Regions from separate parts of the Streptomyces sp. NPDC031474 genome, predicted to be linked through region 1. Evidence: riboswitches for the same ligand, from Rfam matches in the RefSeq annotation. Region 1 holds a riboswitch; the other holds the start of a gene.
The links. A riboswitch is a leader RNA that binds a small molecule or an ion and turns the genes downstream of it on or off. The one in region 1 is predicted to bind cobalamin.
Positions count from the first base shown of each region.

Region 1 (4,732 bases):
CTTCCGTTCACTCAGGTTTCCTACGGTCAACCGACCGATGACTTCGAACGATTGCCTGGGTAAATGGAAAACTTCTCGCTGATCCTCGCGATTGTGGTGGTAACCGCACTCGCGTTTGATTTCACGAACGGTTTTCATGACACCGCCAACGCGATGGCCACGACCATCTCGACCGGTGCACTCAAGCCCAAGGTCGCGGTGGCCATGTCCGCCGCGCTCAACCTGGTGGGCGCTTTCCTCTCCGTGGAGGTCGCCAACACGATCTCCAAGGGTCTCGTCGACGAGACCGGCATCCGTCCCGAGGTCATCTTCGCCGCGTTGGTCGGCGCGATCCTCTGGAACCTGCTGACCTGGCTGGTGGGCCTGCCCTCCAGCTCCTCCCACGCCCTGATGGGCGGTCTGATCGGCGCCACCATCGCCTCGGCCGGCTTCGACGCGGTGCACGGCGACGCGCTGGTCACCAAGGTCCTCATCCCGGCGATCGCGGCGCCGATCGTCGCGGGCGTCGCCGCGATGCTCGCGACCCGCCTCTCCTACACCGTCGGCAAGAAGGCCGACGGCAAGGCCGCCGAGAAGGGCTACCGCGCCGGCCAGATCGCCTCGGCCGGCCTGGTCTCCCTCGCCCACGGCACCAACGACGCGCAGAAGACGATGGGCATCATCACCCTCGCCCTGGTCGCCGGGGGCGCCGTGGCCCCCGACTCCGACCCGCCGGTCTGGGTCATCCTCTCCGCGGGCCTGGCCATCGCGCTGGGCACCTACCTCGGCGGCTGGCGCATCATCCGCACCATGGGCAAGGGCCTGACCGACCTTCAGCCGCAGCAGGGCTTCGCCGCCCAGACCAGCGCGGCCACGGTCATCCTGGCCTCCTCCCACCTCGGCTTCTCCCTCTCCACCACCCACTCGGTCTCCGGCGCGGTGATGGGCGCGGGCCTGGGCCGCAAGGGCGGCGTGGTCCGCTGGTCGACGGCGACCCGCATGTTCGTGGCGTGGGGCCTGACGCTGCCGGCGGCGGCGCTGGTGGGCGCGCTGGCCGAGTCGGTCACGGACCTCGGCGACTGGGGCACGGCGGTCGTGGCCGTCTTCCTGGTGGCCTCCAGCGCGGCGATCTGGAAGATCTCGCGACGCGAGGTCGTCGACGCGTCCAATGTCAACGAGCCCGAGGAGTCGCCGGGCGTGATCACCACGGCGATCGCGGCGGTGACCCCGCCTCCGACGAGCACGGTGACCGAGGACCTGACGGCCACGATCCCGTCCCCGGCGACCGCGACCACCGAGCCCGCCACTCCCCCGGCCGCGGCCGTCTGAGCCCGCGCACCCGGTACGAAGGAAGAGAACCAGCATGAAGATCGACTGGGCAGCCCTGGGCTCCGTCTTCGGTGTCAGCCTCGCGGTCACCGTGGGCCTCGTCACCCTGTTCACCCTGGGCGTCATGGGCCTGTCCCGCCAGGAACGCGCCACGACGGAGGGCGGCTCGGCCACTCTCGCGGTGACGGGCGCGTACGCCTGCTTCGCGGCGTGCGCGGCGGCGGTGGCCTACGGGATCTCCCTGATCGTGGCCTGAGGCGTACAGGTTTCTCACCCGGCCCTGCCCGCGGTCGCCCTCATGGGCGGCGGCGGGCAGGGCCGAGTCGTGCTCTGCGCGCCGTGGGACCAGGCCGATGTGGGGTTCTGCACACTCTCCCCGTGCAGGTCAACAGCAAGTTGACGGCTCTTCCGGGCCCGTGGTGGACTGCCCGAGCCATGTACGGCGGCAGAAGAGGAAGCCGGTGCGAATCCGGCGCGGTCCCGCCACTGTCACCGGGGTAGTAAGCCCCGGGAGCCAGGAACTCTCGCCGCCGGTCTCGTCGAACCAGGGCGTGGACACCCTGAGTGAGGACATATCGCCATGCCCGCTTGGCCGTTGAGGCACACCACCAGGTCGCTGCCCGACCCCACGGCCGGCTGAGCCCGTGCATGCCGATCGCGTTCACGCGTACGGCGCCGCCGCCGGCCTCTTCGGTGACCTGCTCCTCGGCGATCCCCGCCGGGGGCATCCGGTCGCCGTGTTCGGGCGGACGGCCGCAGCCGTGGAACGGCTGCTCTGGCGCGACCACCGCGGCTGGGGCACCGTCCACACCGTCGTGTGCGCCGGTGGGGTCGTGGCCCTGGGAGCGGTCGCCCGCAAGGCCGTACGTCCCTCTTCGGCCGCTTCTGTCGGCCTCACCGCCGCCGCCACCTGGGCCGTCGTCGGCGGAACCTCTCTCGTTGGGGAGGCCCGTGCCATCGGGCGGGCCCTCGAAGCGGGGGACGTCGAGGCCGCCCGGGAACGGCTGCCGCATCTGTGCGGGCGGGATCCGCAGGCGCTGGACGCGGACGGGATGGCGCGGGCCGTCGTGGAGTCGGTCGCCGAGAACACCTCCGACGCCGTCGTGGGGGCGCTCGTGTGGGGGGCCGTCGGCGGGGTGCCGGGGCTGCTCGGATTCCGGGCCGTCAACACCCTCGACGCCATGGTCGGGCACAGGTCGGCCCGGTACCGGCGGTTCGGGTGGGCCTCCGCGCGGCTCGACGACCTCGCCGGGTGGCCGGGGGCGCGGCTGACCGCCGTACTGGCCGCCGTCGCGGGGGATGATCCGCGGGCCGCGCTGCGGGCCTGGCGGGCGGACGCCGGCCGGCATCCCAGCCCCAACGCCGGGCCCGTCGAGGCCTCCTTCGCGGGCGCGCTCGGCGTGCGGCTGGGCGGGACGCTGTCGTACGGCGGCCGGGTGGAGCACCGGCCGGTGCTGAACGGGGCGGCCGGGCGGCCCGTCGCCGTCCACGACATCGAACGCGCCGCACGGCTCTCGCGCCGCGTCGGCCTGCTGGCGCTCGGCGTCACCGTCGCCGCGCGCGCCATCGTCACGACAGTGAAGGGGCGGACGACATGAGCGGGGGACTTCTCGTCGCCGGCACCACCTCCGACGCCGGCAAGAGCGTCGTCACGGCCGGGATCTGCCGGTGGCTGGTGCGGCAGGGCGTCAAGGTCGCGCCGTTCAAGGCGCAGAACATGTCCCTCAACTCGTTCGTGACGCGCGAGGGCGCCGAGATCGGGCGGGCGCAGGCCATGCAGGCGCAGGCGTGCCGGGTCGAGCCGACCGCCCTGATGAATCCCGTGCTGCTCAAGCCCGGCGGAGAGCAGAGCAGTCAGGTCGTGCTGATGGGCAAGCCCGTCGGCGAGCTCAGTGCCCGCGGGTACCACGGCGGGCGGCAGCAGAAGTTGCTCGGGACCGTGCTCGACTGTCTCGCCGAGTTGCGGGGCACGTATGACGCCGTGATCTGTGAGGGGGCGGGTTCTCCCGCCGAGATCAATCTGCGGCGGACCGACATCGTGAACATGGGGATCGCCCGTAACGCGCGGCTTCCCGTGCTCGTGGTCGGTGACATCGACCGCGGCGGGGTCTTCGCCTCCTTCTTCGGGACCGTCGCCCTGCTCTCGCCCGAGGACCAGGAACTCGTCGCCGGGTTCCTCGTCAACAAGTTCCGGGGCGATGTCAGCCTCCTGGAGCCCGGGCTCGACATGCTGCACGGCCTCACCGGGCGGCGGACGTACGGCGTCCTGCCTTTCCAGCACGGGCTGGGCATCGACGAGGAGGACGGACTGCGGGTCTCCCTGCGGGGGACCGTGCGGGAGTCGAACGTCGCGCCGCCCGCGGGTGAGGACGTGCTGCGGGTCGCTGTCTGTGCCGTCCCTCTCATGTCCAACTTCACCGACGTGGACGCGCTGGCCGCCGAACCGGGCGTCGTCGTGCGGTTCGTGGACCGGCCGGAGGAGCTCGCCGACGCCGACCTCGTCGTCGTTCCGGGGACCCGGGGGACCGTGAAGGCCCTGGAGTGGCTGCGCGAGCGGGGACTTGCGGACGCCCTCGTCCGCAGGGCCGCCGAGCAGCGGCCCGTCCTCGGCATCTGCGGTGGCTTCCAGGTCCTCGGCGAGCACATCGAGGACGAGGTCGAGAGCCGGCGCGGGCATGTGCAAGCGCTCGGAGTGCTGCCCGTGCGGGTGCGGTTCGCCCGCGAGAAGACCCTCACCCGGCCGGTCGGGGAAGCCCTCGGGGAGCACGTCGAGGGGTACGAGATCCACCACGGGGTCGCCGACATACGCGAAGGGGAACCCTTCCTGGACGGCATCCGGGTCGGCCAGACCTGGGGCACGCACTGGCACGGCTCGCTGGAGTCGGACGGGTTCCGGCGGGCGTTCCTGCGCGAGGTGGCGGCCACCGCGGGCCGTCGTTTCGTGCCGGCGCCCGACACCTCGTTCGCCGCGCTGCGCGAGGAGCAGCTCGACCGGCTCGGCGACCTGATCGAACAGCACGCGGACACCGACGCGCTCTGGCGGCTCATCGAGTCGGGCGCGCCGCAAGGACTGCCTTTCATTCCACCGGGAGCGCCCGCATGAGCACAGTGTTGTTGTTGTCGACCGCCGACACCGATCTGCTGGCGGCCCGGGCCGCTTCCGGCGCCGACTACCGGATCGGCAACCCGACCCGGGTGGATGTGGCGCGGGAGCTGCCCGGTCTGCTGGACGGCGCCGACCTCGCCGTCGTCCGGCTGCTCGGCGGGAAGCGGGCCTGGGAGGACGGGCTCGCCGCGCTGAAGGCGTCCGGTGTGCCGACCGTGCTGCTGGGCGGCGAGACCGTGCCGGACGCCGAGCTGATGGCCGAGTCGTCGGTGCCGGCCGGTGTGGTGGCCGAGGCCCTCAAGTACCTCGTCGAGGGCG
Region 1 is NZ_JBVIJX010000001.1:59,903-64,634, forward strand. Features, by position in the region: gene ACZ5SK_RS00310 (inorganic phosphate transporter) at 64-1,308, shown strand; gene ACZ5SK_RS00315 (hypothetical protein) at 1,343-1,564, shown strand; cobalamin riboswitch at 1,712-1,851, shown strand; gene ACZ5SK_RS00320 (cobalamin biosynthesis protein) at 1,953-2,906, shown strand; gene ACZ5SK_RS00325 (cobyric acid synthase) at 2,903-4,411, shown strand; gene cobN (cobaltochelatase subunit CobN) at 4,408-4,732, shown strand, end outside.

Region 2 (4,732 bases), on a different contig from region 1:
AGGTGCGTGGCCGGCAGGGCCAGGGCGCCCAGGCCCGCGATGCACACCAGCAGCACGGTCAGCGGGCGGCGCAGCACGAACCGCGCCCACCGCGAGCCGCCGTTGTCGGTCGGCCGAGCCGGGCGACCGCCCTTGCGCGCCCGACGCGAGAGCACGGCGTCCGGCCACATGCCGAGCAGCGCGGGGACCAGCGTGAGGGCGATCAGGACGGCGACGACCACGGCGCCCGCGGCGCACAGGCCCATCTTGGTCAGCATGGGAACGCCGACCACCGACAGGCCCGCCAGCGCGATGACGACGGTGAGGCCTGCGAAGACCACGGCGGAACCGGCCGTACCGACGGCGCGGCCGGTCGCCTCGCGCGGTGTGTGGCCGCCCGCGCGTTCCTCCCGGTAGCGGGAGACCACGAACAGGGCGTAGTCGATGCCGACCGCCAGTCCCAGCATCGTCGCGAGCGTCCCGGTCGTCAGGGACAGACCGAAGGTGCTGCCGAGGGCCATGATCGAGGCCATGCTGATCCCCACGCCCATGACGGCGGTGAGCAGGGGGAGACCGGCGGCCGCGAGGGAACCGAAGGTGATCAGCAGGACGACGGCGGCCAGCGCGATGCCGATGGCCTCGGAGGAGCCGCCCGCCGCGGGCTGCTCGGCGAGCGCCGTGCCCCCGACCTCGACCGTGAGGCCCGACTCGCGCGCCGCGTCGACGGCCTTCTCCAGGGCCCGCTTGTCGGCGTCGGTGAGGTCGGCGGCCTTGACCTTGTAGTTCACCGTGGCGTACGCGGTGGAGCCGTCCTTGCTGACCGCGCCCGCCGTGAACGGGTTCACGGCGCCGGCGACCTGGGGTTCGTCGCCGGCCTCGGTCACGAGCGTGTCGATGGCGGCGCGGTGCCCGGCCGCGGTCACCTTCTCGCCGTCGGGGGCGACGAACACGATGCGCGCGCCCGCCCCGTTGGCGTCCGAGCCGGGGAAACGCTCTCCGATCAGGTCGAACGCCTTCTGTGCCTCGATGCCGGGCATGAAGGACGTGCCGTTGTCGGAGGCGGCGGGAGCCTTGGCGGCGCCGAACCCGACGGCGCCGAGGATCACCGCCCAGAGCAACGTCACGAGCCAACGCCGCTGGAAGGCGGTCCGGCCCATCCGGTACAGGAAGGTAGCCACGAGAAACGGATCTCCAGGTCTGGGTTCGGGTGGACCACCAGCCTGGCCTGCGGGGGTGCGCCGGGGCATCGTGCGCGTGCTCGCACTCCCTCCTGGTGCCGACGCACCAAGTGACGCCCGCTCGTCATCCTCAAGGAGGACGGCCGGATACGGCCCGAGCATGAGACGGGGGCCCGTAGCCGCAGTCCGGAGCCGCTTTGCCGACGGGCGATTGTCAGTGCCGGGTGTCAGGCTGAGGTGACAGGACCTGCGACCTGCGAAAGGGAATCGCCGTGATCACCACCGACATCACTCCCGGCTCCCCCTGCTGGATCGACCTCGGCGCCCCCGACGTCCGGGCCGCCGCGGACTTCTATGGCGCGGTGCTGGGCTGGGAGTACGAGCCCATGGGGGGCGAGGGGGAGGAGATGCAGGGCGGGATGTTCCGCAAGGACGGCAAGACCGTCGCCGGGCTCGGCAAGCTGACCGAGGAGGGCGCGCGCTCGGCCTGGATGATCTACTTCGCCGTCACCGACGCGGACGCCACGAGCCAGGCCGTGGAGCGCGGCGGCGGCACGGTGCGGGTGCCGACGCGGGACCTCGAGGACTGGGGCCGGATGGCGCAGTTCAACGACCCGCTGGGCGGCCAGTTCGCCGTCTGGCAGCCGGGGAAGGACTCGGGCTTCGAACTGGCGGACAAGCCGGGCTCGTTGTCCTGGACGGAGCTGTACACGAGCGACGCCGGAGCCGCCAAGGAGTTCTACGCCGGTGTCTTCGGCTGGCAGTTCGGCGACACGGAACTGCCGGGCGGCGGAGGCACGTACACCCTCATCACGCCCGCAGGCCAGCCCGAGGAGCGCATGCAGGGCGGCCTCATGGAGGTCTCGAAGGAGGACCTCGCCCTGGCGCACGGGCGGCCGTACTGGCACCCGGTCTTCGCCGCCGCCGACTGCGACGCGGCGGTCGCCGAGGTCCACGGGAACGGCGGCAGCGTGCAGATGGGGCCGGCGGACGCGGAGGGCGTCGGCCGGCTGGCCGTCTGCCTCGACCCGTCGAACGCGGACTTCGTGCTCCTCACGCCGGCCGAGGCGACGCGATAGCCGCCGACCGGAAACCGGTGGTCCGTAGCTGTACGGGGCGGTGATGCGGGCCACTTGGCGGGCGAGAGCGCCATCACGCCAGGTGGGGCGCTATTGGCCATGAACCCGACACACGGTACCGTCGCTCTGATATCGACGACGGCATCACGGAAGCCGGTGGGAATCCGGCACGGTCGCGCCACTGTGGTCGATGCGCTCTCTCGACTGGGCGCATCGCGAGTCAGACCCGGGACCGTCGTCCTGTGCACCACCGAGATGGGACGCGAACTCCCAGAGGAGGCCCTGCCATGGCCCAGCATGTCGCCCAGCCGACCGTCAACAACCCCGTCGTGCCCGCAAAGCTGGCGCTGAAGGACATCGCCCCGTGGGCTGTCTTCTTCGGCGTCCTGATGCTGGTCCTGCTGTACTTCGTCGGCGCCGAGCAGGGCGCCACCTCCGTCGTCTCCGGCGAGAACGTCCACGAGTGGGTGCACGACGCCCGCCACCTCCTCGGCTTCCCCTGCCACTGACCTGAGGGACGCCGCAACCCCGATGAACTCCGCAACGGTAAGAAACCTGCTCGTGCGGGGCATGCTCGCCGGCCTCGGCGCCGGCGTGCTCGCCCTGATCGTCGCCTATTTCCTCGGCGAACCGTACGTCGACAGCGCCATCGGCTTCGAGGAGTCCCACGCCGCCGGTCACGAGCACGAGGTCGAACTCGTCTCCCGCAGCCTGCAGTCCACCGCGGGGCTGGCCACGGGTGTGCTCCTCTACGGGGTGGCGTTCGGCGGCATCGCCGCCCTCGCCTACTGCTTCGCGCTCGGCCGTGTCGGCCGCTTCGGCCCCCGGGCCACGGCGCTGCTGCTGTCGGGCACTGCTCTGCTCGCCGTGTACGTCGTCCCGTTCCTGAAGTATCCGGCCAACCCGCCGTCCGTCGGCGACGCGGACACCATCGGCAAGCGCACCACCCTGTACTTCCTGATGATGGTGCTCAGTGTGCTTCTCGCGGTCGCCGCCGTGATCGTGGGCAAGCGGCTCGCGCCGAAGCTGGGCAACTGGAACGCCACCCTCGTCGCCGTCCTCGGCTTCGTGCTGGTCATCGGGCTGGCGTACGAGTTCCTGCCCGTCGTCAACGAGGTCCCGCAGGACTTCCCGGCCACGCTGCTGTGGCGGTTCCGGCTCTCCGCCCTCGCGATGCAGGTCACGTTGTGGGCCGGCTTCGGCCTGGTCTTCGGTGAACTGGCCGAGCGACTGCTGCACCCGAAGCCGGCCGGCGTGTCCGCGGGCTCGGCGGCGGCCGCCCCGCACTGACAGGTCCGACCCCGAGAGTGCCCGCGCAGGCGTCCGCGGGCACTCTCGGGTTTGTCGTCATGAGCCGTCGGTGTGCGGCTCGGACGGGTCCAGCGGATGCCCGATCCGAAGGTTCCAGCGGCCGCTTCGCCCACTGATCGTGGTGGCCGTCAGCGGCGGCACGTCGACCCGCCAGAAGGCGGCCGGGGGCGCCCCCAGCACCTGGACGACCACGGCTCGTACGACCTCCGGTTCGACGACGGCGAGCGTACGGCCGCCCGTGTCCTGGGCCGTCTCCAGCCAACGCCGCACCCGCCCGCACAACTCCTCGACGGACTCCCCGCCATGGGGTGCGGACGCGGGATCGGCGAGCCAGCGGGCCACCGCCTCCGGCTCACCGGCGCCGACCTCGGCGAGCGTCAGGCCCCGCCAGCGCCCCATGTCCAGCCCCGCGAGCTCGGCTGTCTCCGCCGACTGCGCCGCGTCGAGACCTAGCGCGGCCGCCGTCTCCCGGCAGCGCACGCTCGCAGAGGTGACGACCCGCGCGACGGCGGGCAGGGTTCCGGCCGCGCCCCGGGCCCGGGCCTGCCCGGCGGCGTCGATCGAACCCCTGTCGTCGAAACGGGCCTGACGCAGCGACGCGTTCGTCGCGGGCGAGACGAAGGTGACACGACTGGTCACTGGGCGGCTCCTCTTGATCCGGTCACGGCGTGGTCCTGACGTGGCCTTGGCGTGCGCTCACCGTGGGCCCAGAAACCGTATGTGCGGGCGGTCGTCGGGGCCGGTGCGGGTGACGGTGGCGCGTACGCCGTACACGTCCGCGACGAGGGTCTCGGTGAGGACGTCCTGCGGGCTGCCGGCGGCCACCACACGCCCCTGCCGCAGGACGACGACCCGGTCGCAGTACATCGCGGCCAGGTTCAGGTCGTGCAGGGCGACGACCGTGGTGAGGCGCAGTTCCCTGATCAGCGTCAGCAGTCCCAACTGGTGCTGGATGTCCAGGTGGTTGGTGGGCTCGTCCAGCAGCAGCTCCCGCGGCTGCTGGGCGAGGGCGCGGGCGATCTGGACACGCTGGCGTTCGCCGCCGGAGAGGGTGTGCCAAGGGCGGTCGGCCTTGTCGGCCAGGGCGGTGCGCTCCAGGGCGCGGTGCACGGCCTCCTCGTCCTCGGGCGAGGCGGGGGCCCAGGCCCGGCGGTGCGGTATCCGGCCGAGGCGTACGACGTCGAG
Region 2 is NZ_JBVIJX010000008.1:248,869-253,600, reverse strand. Features, by position in the region: gene ACZ5SK_RS18505 (MMPL family transporter) at 1-1,157, opposite strand, end outside; gene ACZ5SK_RS18500 (VOC family protein) at 1,430-2,236, shown strand; cobalamin riboswitch at 2,333-2,487, shown strand; gene ACZ5SK_RS18495 (CbtB domain-containing protein) at 2,524-2,745, shown strand; gene ACZ5SK_RS18490 (CbtA family protein) at 2,768-3,526, shown strand; gene ACZ5SK_RS18485 (histidine phosphatase family protein) at 3,584-4,186, opposite strand; gene ACZ5SK_RS18480 (ABC transporter ATP-binding protein) at 4,244-4,732, opposite strand, start outside.
Region 2: it holds a riboswitch for cobalamin, as region 1 does, so the genes downstream of both, ACZ5SK_RS18495 (CbtB domain-containing protein) here and ACZ5SK_RS00320 (cobalamin biosynthesis protein) in region 1, are expected to answer to the same signal.